Regions from separate parts of the Ochrobactrum sp. PL_is483 genome, predicted to be linked through region 1. Evidence: predicted binding sites of a transcription regulator. Region 1 holds the regulator's gene; each other region holds the start of a gene.

Region 1 (3,278 bases):
GTTCCATCTTGGCAATCTGGTCGAAGTGGGCGACACGGAAACCATGTTCACCGCGCCGACCGAAAAGCGCACGCAGGACTACATCACCGGACGCTTCGGCTGATCCGGAACTGCGTTTCAACAGACAGTGCGGCTTCCCCGCAATTTTTATTACGAGGTCTACTATGCCGTCTCAGCATACCGTTCGCTCCTACGACGAGGAATTGAAGTTTCTCTCCCATAAGATCGCCGAGATGGGCGGACATGCGGAACGTATGGTCGAGCAGTCCGTCGCCGCAATCGTCAATGCGGACAATGCGCTCGCGCAGCGTGTCATCTCTGACGATCTTATCCTCGACGCCAGCGAGCGCGAGATCGACGACAAGGCCGTCATGATTATCGCCAAGCGCCAGCCCATGGCCGTGGACCTGCGCGAGATCATCGGCTCGATCCGCATCTCCGCCGATCTGGAGCGCGTCGGCGACCTGGGCAAGAACATTGCCAAGCGTGTTGCCGCCGTTTCGGAATCACGCCAGCCGGTAAAGCTTTATCGCGGTCTGGAAACGCTGGCCGAACTGGCGCTGACGCAGCTGAAGGACGTTCTCGACGCCTATGCGTCGCGTTCGGTGCAGCAGATCAATGTCGTTCGCGACCGCGACGACGAAATTGACGCCATGTACACGTCTCTGTTCCGCGAACTCTTGACTTACATGATGGAAGATCCGCGCAATATTTCCGCCTGCACGCATCTTCTGTTCTGCGCGAAGAATATCGAGCGCATCGGCGATCACGCGACCAATATCGCGGAGACTGTTTATTACATCGTGACTGGCCTGCAAATGCCGGCTGAGCGACCCAAGGAAGACCTGAGCCACGGTATTGTCGTGGATGAGGCGCGTAAACCCTGAACTGCAACCGGCCGGACTTTGGTCCGGCGGTTGAGAATGTGTGAATAGCGCGGCGGCACGCGGTCGATTGGGGGATTGTATCCACCGTCCGCCGAATTTGGATAGGGAAATACTGGATGTCACAGGCACCCAAAATCGCTGTGGTGGAAGACGAAGAGGCGCTGAGCGTTCTGCTTCGCTACAATCTTGAGGCAGAGGGCTATCAGGTCGATACGATGCTGCGCGGCGACGAGGCCGAAATCGCCTTGCGCGAGAATGTGCCGGATCTGCTTATTCTGGACTGGATGCTGCCGGGCGTATCGGGCATTGAGCTTTGCCGTCGCCTGCGCCAGTGGCCGGAAACCGAGCGCCTGCCGATCATCATGCTGACGGCGCGTGGCGAGGAGAGCGAACGCGTCCGAGGTTTAAGCGTCGGCGCCGACGATTATGTCGTAAAGCCGTTTTCAACGCCGGAGCTTCTGGCACGCGTCAAGGCAATGCTGCGCCGCTCCAATCCGAGCATCCTGTCTCATGTGCTGAAAGTGGGCGATCTTGTTCTGGACCGCCAGCAGCATCGGGTCTACCGCAAGGAAAAGGAAGTTCGTCTTGGACCGACGGAATTCCGGTTGCTCGAATATTTCATGATGTCGCCCGGCCGTGTCTTCTCGCGCAGCCAGCTTCTGGATGGCGTTTGGGGTCCCGATATCTATGTGGATGATCGCACCGTGGACGTCCATGTCGGGCGGCTTCGCAAGGCAATCAATGTCGGTCGTGCGCTTGATCCGATCCGGACCGTTCGCGGCGCCGGTTATTCTTTCGGTTGATCGACACCGTTTCGAAACTCTCAAGTACAGCTCTTGATCGGCCCGTCATGTTCATCGTGGCGGGCCGTTTCACGGGTGATAGGCCCTGGGCAATGCTGACCCGATTCGCCTCTGCCGGGTCAAAACTCGCGCCAATTAGGCGTTTTCACACGATGTTACAACTATGTTTCCAAAGTTGACGGCAACCAGCGGAACCCATGGAAAACTGAATTTTTGCAGATCATTTGAAGCAGCATGAATGTGGTCGGGAAAACTATCCAAGCAAACACGAATTAAGGCAGCGATATGGCGTGTATTGCGAGAATTTGAATCGCTTTAAATCAATGCCTTATCTGAATTCGTAACTCTCGTTAATAAATTATTAATATATTTAAATGGCTTGTAGGCATATTCGCACTCTCGATTCGGAATTCATTTTAGGCTGTCTGGCTGCTTCCTGCATCGTTGGGATTTGACGCTTCGCCTTTTTTTGGCCTAAAAATTCCAAAACCTTGAATTCGATTGAGCGACAGTAGGATGAGCGATTTTGATCTTCGTCCTCTTTGACTTGCACCGCAGTCAGACGTTCGCGCGCATCGTTTCAGATGTGTCTGCCTGAACGTATGACTGGATCAGTTAAGGGTCCTAACATGAGACTGAGCCATTGACGCGCGCCGCGAAGTGGAAATTGCCCGTTCTTATCGGGCTGGTGGTTGCGCCTTTCGTGGTGACCGGTTGCACGACGACCGGGACTTCGGGAAAAGCCAATTCGGAAAAGACGGCGGCAAGCCACGTCAAATCGGTCAATGGCGTGAAGACCTACACCTACACCGCGCGTGACAAGGAATGTCTTGAACGCGCGATGTTCTTCGAATCCAACCGTTCGAGTCCCGACGGGCTTCTGGCTGTCGGCACGGTCGTCATGAATCGTCTCGCATCGGGCCGTTATCCTGATACGATTTGCGGTGTGGTCGGTCAGAAGAACCAGTTCGCGCCCGGTGTTCTCACCCGCAAGATGAATTCCAAGGCGTTACCTGATGTTCAGGCAACTGCCGATGCAGTCCTGAAGGGGCAGCGCCATCCGAAGCTCAAGAACGCCATGTTCTTCCATACGGCGGGCCTGAAGTTCCCCTATAACAACATGCACTATGTGCTCGTCGCTGGCGGCAATTCCTTCTATGAGAAGCGCAATCGCGACGGCTCGCTCCAGAATCCGGTTCCGCAGGAACCATACAATCTTGCGCTCGCCTATTCGCCGCAATCGCCTTCCGTTCCTCAAGATCCATCCTATGACGTGACCCTGCCGCAGACGGGTCCGGTTCCGGGCGCAGCACCGACAGTTCAGGTGGCGCTCGCGGAGGCTTCTCAGGCTCAAAGCGCGGAACAGAACGGCGGCGCCGGTCCGCAGGCCCGCGGTAATCGCCTGGCGCGTCATCGCGGTGTCCCTGCAACTCAGCAGGAGAACCACATGCAAATGGCCTCCTATCAGCCGCAATTCGATACGACCGCTCCGCAGCCGACGTCGCTCGGCTATGGTCCGGCAAGCCAGAAGCAGGCCGACGCCATCGGCGCGCTTCTTCTGTCTCAGGACAGGCCGGAAGCGCCGCTA
Region 2 (3,278 bases), on a different contig from region 1:
ATATTGCTGCGATTGCCCGATACGCCGCTCGCAATAGAGCCTGAACTCTTCTTCCGAGAATTTCAGCTTGCGGATGAAATAGGTCTTGTAGGTCTCGATATCCGTAAACTGACGCTGTCCCGGCGCATGGTCCATCAGGGATACCAGCCTGACCAGCGGCTGAGCGCCGAATTTTTCAAAGGCCGGAAGGCAGTCGGGTGCCGAAACCTCGCAACGCAAATGCAGGAAATGGTCGGCGCGCAAGCGGCCAGCCGCGCGGCCCTCGGCAATCGCCGAAGAAAGCTTGCGCATATCGTCGATACCTGTCTCGGCATCGTCATCGAAGCCGATGCGCAATGCATCGAAAACGGTGGTGATCCCGGAGGCGGCAATCTGGGCGTCATGCGCCTGCACGGCGGCAATCGGGTTCCAGCGCACTTTTGGACGCGGAGCATAGTGCCCTTCGAGATGATCCGTGTGCAGCTCTACCAGTCCGGGCGTCAGGAAATCGCCTTCCATATCCTCGCCGATGCTTGATGCGCCGGTAGAGATATCGGCAATCTTGCCATCCACGAGCTTCAGGGAACCGAGGACAACATCGTCGGCAAGCACGATGCGGGCGTTGCGCAAAACCGTTTCATTTCCCATCGGTTACGGCCTCCCAACCGCTCGTGAGGTCCGAGCCGATGTAACCTTGCCGCCGGTCAGAGGATGCAGCGAATGTATCTCGAAAGGAGCACCTTTCTCAGGTTCCACGAGCAAAGCGAGGTTCGCAACCTCCACGGCATCGCCCAGCAGCGGCGTGAAGAAATCGTCCAGCGTTCGCTCCACGCGGGCGCGGTCCTTCTCTTCCACCGGGCCGGTCAGCGTCATATGAAAGCGGAACTCCTCAAAAACATAAGGATAGCCCCAGCGCTCGATATTGTGCCGCTGTGCCTCGCTGAGGCGCTCCGGCCGTCGCTTCGCAATTTCCGCCTCGTTGAGCGGGGCGCGAAACCGGTCGAAGGCGACGACGACATCATTGGCGAGCTGGTTCAATTCGGCCACCGGCTCTTCCGGCACAAGCGCGAAGAACGGCCCGATTGCGTGAAGCTTGAGACGCGGAATGATGACGGGTGACGCCGACGATGCGAAATGCATCAAGGCCGAAAGCAGGTCGTTTTCGGTGTGTTGCTCATCCAGACGAAACGGAGCCTTCATCGTCGCATGAAAACCGTAGCGGCGCGGCTCTTCGGTCAGCCGGACGATTTCATCGGTCGCAAGCGAGCGAATCGCAGGCATCTTGACCGGCTCGCCGCTGAACGCATTGCGCCCGAGCCAGTTCGCGGCAACCTTCAAAAGCGCATCATTGGATGGCGGCGTGAAATAAATCGCATAACGCATGTCAAATCCTTAGGCGAGGTTCGCGACACGGCGTCAGCGGAACTCCAAAACATCAACGAGAGCATTTCCCGATTCTAAGGGCGATGCGGTCGGCGGATGCTTACACAATGAATGTGGCAAGTCGATAAAGGTCACATGACACTGCTGACGAAATGCCGACAAACCAATTTTACATGGGCGAAAATTAGTATAGGCGTTAGCCCCGTTTCAAGCGAGGAGACTGACATGGGCGGATTTGCATCTATCGGCGAATGCATGATCGAGCTTTCGGGCAACGAAGGCGACCAGTGGCGCATGGGGTTTGCGGGCGATACGCTCAACACTGCGTGGTACATGCGGGCGCTGATGGAAAAATCCTATCCCGTCGAATATGTAACCGCGTTCGGCCAGGACAATTTTTCCCAGAAACAACGTGTGTTCCTGACCTCCAACGGTATCGGTATAGCCCATAGCCCGATCATCGATGGGCTGCATCCCGGCCTTTACGCCATCACGCTCAACGGTGCCGAGCGCTCCTTCACCTATTGGCGCAGCGACGCCGCCGCAAGGCGTCTGGCCAGTGACCGCGAAGCGCTGGAAAAGAGCCTGACCCGCCGCGACATCATCTATTTTTCCGGTATTTCGGTCGCCATCATCCTGCCCGAGCATCGCGACACGTTTTTCGATGTCCTGCGCCAATGCCGCGCCGCCGGTTCGCGCATTGCCTTCGACCCGAATTTCCGGCACCAGCTATGGCCGGACCGCAAGGCCGCACAGGATATCATCAGCGAAGCAATGCGCATCGCCGATATTGCCCTGCCCACCTTCCCGGACGAACAGGCGCTGTTTGGCGACAAGGATGCCAGCGCCTGCGCTGACCGCCTTGCCGCGCTTGGCGTAAAGGAAATCGTCGTCAAGGATGGCACCGAACCGGCCCTGCTTGTCGCCGACGGTGAAAGAGTGCTGGTGCCATCCGTCGTTGCGCAAGCTGTCGACACGACGGGCGCAGGCGACAGTTTCAACGGCGCCTATCTCGCTGCGCGCCTGAACGGGCTTTCTCCCGTGGAAGCAGCCCGCAAGGCGCATCTGGTTGCAGCCCGCGTGGTCGAGATACGCGGCGCGCTTGCTCCAATGGAAACCGCACGCGCCGCCTTTGCTGATTGATCAAAGCATGTCTCCCCAAAGTGGGACCCGGCTTGGGGATAAAGACATGCGTGAAAACAAAAACTTAAAGCGTGTCGCGTGAGAAGCTGAAATGGCTGGTCTGGGCGTAAATCTCGCCCGGACGCAATATTGCCTGCGGGAAATACGGATATTCCAGCGATCCGGGCCATATCTGCGGCTCCAGGCAGAATCCTGCATGTTTTCCGTAGGGTTTGCCCGTGAGGCCTATGCAATCATTGGCCATCGTATTGCCCGCATAGAACTGAACGCCCGGCTCTGTCGTTGAAATATCGAGGCGAATGCCGGAACGCGCGCCCTTCACCGACGCACATGGACGCAATGGCCCCCGCGCCGCCGCGAGGCAGAAATTGCTGTCATATTGGACCTGATGGCCGTTCTCCTCGAAGCGAATCGGGCGAAACTCCCTGAAATCATATGGCGTCCCTTTGACCGGCAGAACGCGTCCGTCCGGAATGAGAGCCTCGTCGACCGGCATATAGGCATCTGCCTCGATTTTAAGCTGGTGATCAAGAATATCGCCCTCGCCGCCGTCATCGAGATTGAAGTAGCTGTGATGCAGCAGGTTGCAGACAGTCGGCTTGTCGGTCACAGCCTCCAGCCGCACGATCAGCGCTCCCTCCTCATTGAGCATGTAGGTGCAGCTTACATTCAGATTGCCGGGAAAGCCCATTTCGCCATCCGTGGCCACCGTCGCAAGCGTCACGAAATCCGGGCCTGTCGCGGTTATTGTCCAGACGCGATTGCCCAATCCC
Region 3 (3,278 bases), on a different contig from region 1:
AGCAGGCCGTTGTCAATGAAGAGCGGGAAGATGCCCGCCACGCCGTCACCCATTATGCCACGGTCGAAAAATTCGGGCCCCGCGAAGATGCGACCGCGCTCGCCTCGCTCGTCGAATGCCGCCTAGAGACAGGCCGGACACACCAAATCCGCGTGCACATGGCCCATATCGGCCATCCGCTTGTGGGCGACATGGACTATGGCAGCGCCTACAAGACCAAGGCCAACAAGCTGCCGGACCCCTTGAAAGAGGCCGTGCGCGGTTTCCACCGGCAGGCACTGCATGCATGGCTGCTTGCCTTCACTCATCCGTCCACCGGGGAACTGATGCGTTTTGAAGCGCCGGTGCCGGAAGATATGGAGCACCTTCTGGAAAATTTCCGCAAGCATTCTATATAATACTGGCAACTATCATGGTTGGCGAAAGAATGGATTGCTGATTAATCTCGGCTTTTCAGTATCAGGACCGGGGGCGCGGTCGCGGTGAAAGCCGCTCTCTCACAACACGCAATTCATTTCCGACGATTTCACGAAACCTTTGACCGGGAGCTGCGTTCACATTGTAGTGACAGTTTGTTTCATGAGTTAAAGGATCGTGTTTTCGCCAAAATCATGCCTATATATGGAGGCTCGCGAGAGGGAAGTGCAGGAGGCAGCCCCCGCGACAGGTTCGCCAAACGGGAACCTGAAATCATAAAGGAGGGTGCTCTATGGCCCAGATGAATCTCCCAAGCATCACGTCAGGTGACGGTGGCCTTACCCGTTATCTGGAAGAAATCCGCCGTTTTCCCATGCTTGAGCCGCAGGAAGAATATATGCTGGCCAAGCGCTATCACGAACATACCGACCCCAAGGCCGCCCACAAGCTGGTGACGAGCCATCTGCGTCTCGTGGCCAAGATCGCCATGGGTTATCGCGGCTATGGCCTGCCGATCGGTGAAGTCATTTCGGAAGGCAATGTCGGCCTCATGCAGGCCGTCAAGCGTTTCGAGCCTGAACGCGGTTTCCGTCTTGCCACCTATGCCATGTGGTGGATCAAGGCTTCGATCCAGGAATATATCCTGCGCTCGTGGAGCCTTGTGAAGATGGGGACGACCGCCAATCAGAAGCGCCTGTTCTTCAATCTGCGCAAGATGAAGAGCAAGATTCAGGCGCTCGACGACGGCGATCTCAACCCCGATCAGGTCAAGCAGATCGCGACCAAGCTCAATGTCAGCGAGGACGAAGTGGTTTCCATGAACCGCCGTCTGTCCGGTGACGCTTCGCTGAATGCGCCGCTGCGCGCTTCCGAAGGTGAATCCGGCGAATGGCAGGACTGGCTGGTCGATGACAGCAGCAGCCAGGAGCAGATCCTGATCGAGCAGGACGAACTGGAAAACCGCCGCTCCATGCTGGAACAGGCGATGGATACGCTGAACGACCGCGAACGCCGCATTTTTCAGGCCCGCCGCCTTTCGGATGACCCGATGACGCTGGAAGATCTTTCCAGCGAATTCGACATCAGCCGCGAGCGTGTGCGCCAGATCGAAGTGCGTGCGTTTGAAAAGGTGCAGGCGGCGGTCAAGGCCGCCGCTCTCAAGCAGCAGAAGGCGCTGAATCAAGTCGAGGAAGCGCACGCTTAAACAGTTGCACTATTGACCCTTTTACTGCCGCAAGATGGGAACGCCATTTTGCGGCAGTATTGTTTGGGGCAGCAAAAATGGAAACCGGTTTTGCAGGAAGGTCGGCATCAGCCCGGCAGAGTATCGCGGGGCGCCTCCTCGCCGAAACCGTCATGCAACCGATATAAAACCGTCAAACAACTGTAATGGATTGGCTTTAGGGACGAGGGCGTGTTTCACCCAAGCTTCAAGGTCATTCCATGAAAAAGCTCCTGCTCGCCGCAGCTCTCGCGCTCACCGCCGCCACTGCCGCATCTGCTTCCGACTATGTCTCCTTCCTCGATTATCCGCAGAAGGAACAGGACGGGAAGGAGTTCTTCACGGCCATCGAAATCCCGCAGGGCAGCTTCACCAAATATGAAATCGACGACAAGACCGGTCACATCGTCGTCGACCGCTATCAGTCCATGCCGGTGATCTATCCGGCCAATTACGGCTCGATCACCAGCACGCTTGCCGGTGACGGCGATCCGCTCGACGCAATCATCTATACGCGCGAGCCGATTGTTCCGGGCGCGATCATCAAGGTTCGCCCCATCGGCGTGCTCAAGATGATCGATGGCGGCGACCAGGACGACAAGATCGTCGCCGTGCCGACCACGGACATCGATCCGACCTATGACAACATCAAGGAAATCACCGACCTGTCGAAGATCGAACAGCAGCGTCTGGAAGCCTTCTTCCGCGTCTACAAGCAGTTGCCGGAAGGCCGCAAGGTCGTTGAGCTGGCTGGCTTCGACAGTGCGCAAGCCGCGCAGAACGAAGTCGCCAAGGCTATCAAGGCCTTCGCTGAAAAGAAGTAATCCCCGACTGCTCGCCAACAAAAAGGCCGCTCGAAGCGGCCTTTTTCGTTTCGTGGCGGGTTAGAGCGCATTCCGAAAAGTGTGAAACGGTTTTCGGAAAAAATGCGCGGTAAAATAAATAGTTAGAGCGCCGATCTGATCCAATCAGATCGAAACGCGCTCTAATTCGTACCCAGAACCTCGTTGAATACCTTCTCGCCCGGCACGCCTTTTTCCAGACTGATAAGCGCGCGACGGCCATTGCGGTAGGAAATCGGAATATCGATCCACTGCAAACGGCGCATCAGCGAAAGATTGGTGTCCTGCGCGGTGCGGGCGTCGTTCAGCCATACGATGAAGAAGTTGTCGCCGATCTTCGATGGCACGGCGACCAGCGGATTGCCCGCCGCCTGTTCCGTATCCTTGAAGGTGACGCGCTGCACATTATCCACCACGCCGCCGGGGAAGCCTTCCGGCACAGTGAAGACCATTTCGATCAGATGGCTCGCCGGGATGGACTGGTCCGTATTCTTGCGGATCGTCATCTTCAGCTCGACCTTGCTGGTCGGCATCGTGACCGTGGCGCGCACGGCGGGCTGGGCAGGCTGGCCGTCTTCCGGGCTTTCCTCGATCGTCGACCAGACCACATTGCCGCGCTCGACCGAATCCGACCCCGCGCCGCCGCGTTCTTCATAAAGAAGGGCCTGCTGGCCAACGGCAACGGTCTGGTTCTGTCCGGGCTGCGCGCCCGTCGGCGGATTCGTTTCGGCAGGGGCCGGGGTGGAAGCGGCGGTCGACGTGCCCTCCCCGATGCCATTCGCGCCACCGGCAGGCCC

What was found. The regulator PhoB, encoded in region 1, activates phosphate uptake and scavenging genes when phosphate is short. The targets are predictions, from matches to a motif close to TGTCATNNANCTGTCAT.
Region 2: a site for PhoB is predicted at 1,487-1,503, ahead of AC0TNJ_RS03225 (DUF1045 domain-containing protein). Genes of this name have one in related genera too.
Region 3: a site for PhoB is predicted at 1,792-1,808, ahead of AC0TNJ_RS08340 (inorganic diphosphatase). Genes of this name have one in related genera too.

The regions. Positions count from the first base shown of each region.
Region 1 covers NZ_JBVPGS010000037.1:18,861-22,138, forward strand. The annotation lists gene pstB (phosphate ABC transporter ATP-binding protein PstB) at 1-103, shown strand, start outside; gene phoU (phosphate signaling complex protein PhoU) at 165-887, shown strand; gene phoB (phosphate regulon transcriptional regulator PhoB) at 1,004-1,690, shown strand; gene AC0TNJ_RS13830 (cell wall hydrolase) at 2,334-3,278, shown strand, end outside.
Region 2 covers NZ_JBVPGS010000022.1:110,241-113,518, reverse strand. The annotation lists gene AC0TNJ_RS03230 (alpha-D-ribose 1-methylphosphonate 5-triphosphate diphosphatase) at 1-627, opposite strand, end outside; gene AC0TNJ_RS03225 (DUF1045 domain-containing protein) at 631-1,362, opposite strand; gene AC0TNJ_RS03220 (sugar kinase) at 1,588-2,505, shown strand; gene AC0TNJ_RS03215 (aldose epimerase family protein) at 2,570-3,278, opposite strand, start outside.
Region 3 covers NZ_JBVPGS010000031.1:174,661-177,938, reverse strand. The annotation lists gene AC0TNJ_RS08350 (RluA family pseudouridine synthase) at 1-398, shown strand, start outside; gene rpoH (RNA polymerase sigma factor RpoH) at 710-1,621, shown strand; gene AC0TNJ_RS08340 (inorganic diphosphatase) at 1,861-2,463, shown strand; gene AC0TNJ_RS08335 (transcriptional regulator) at 2,625-3,278, opposite strand, start outside.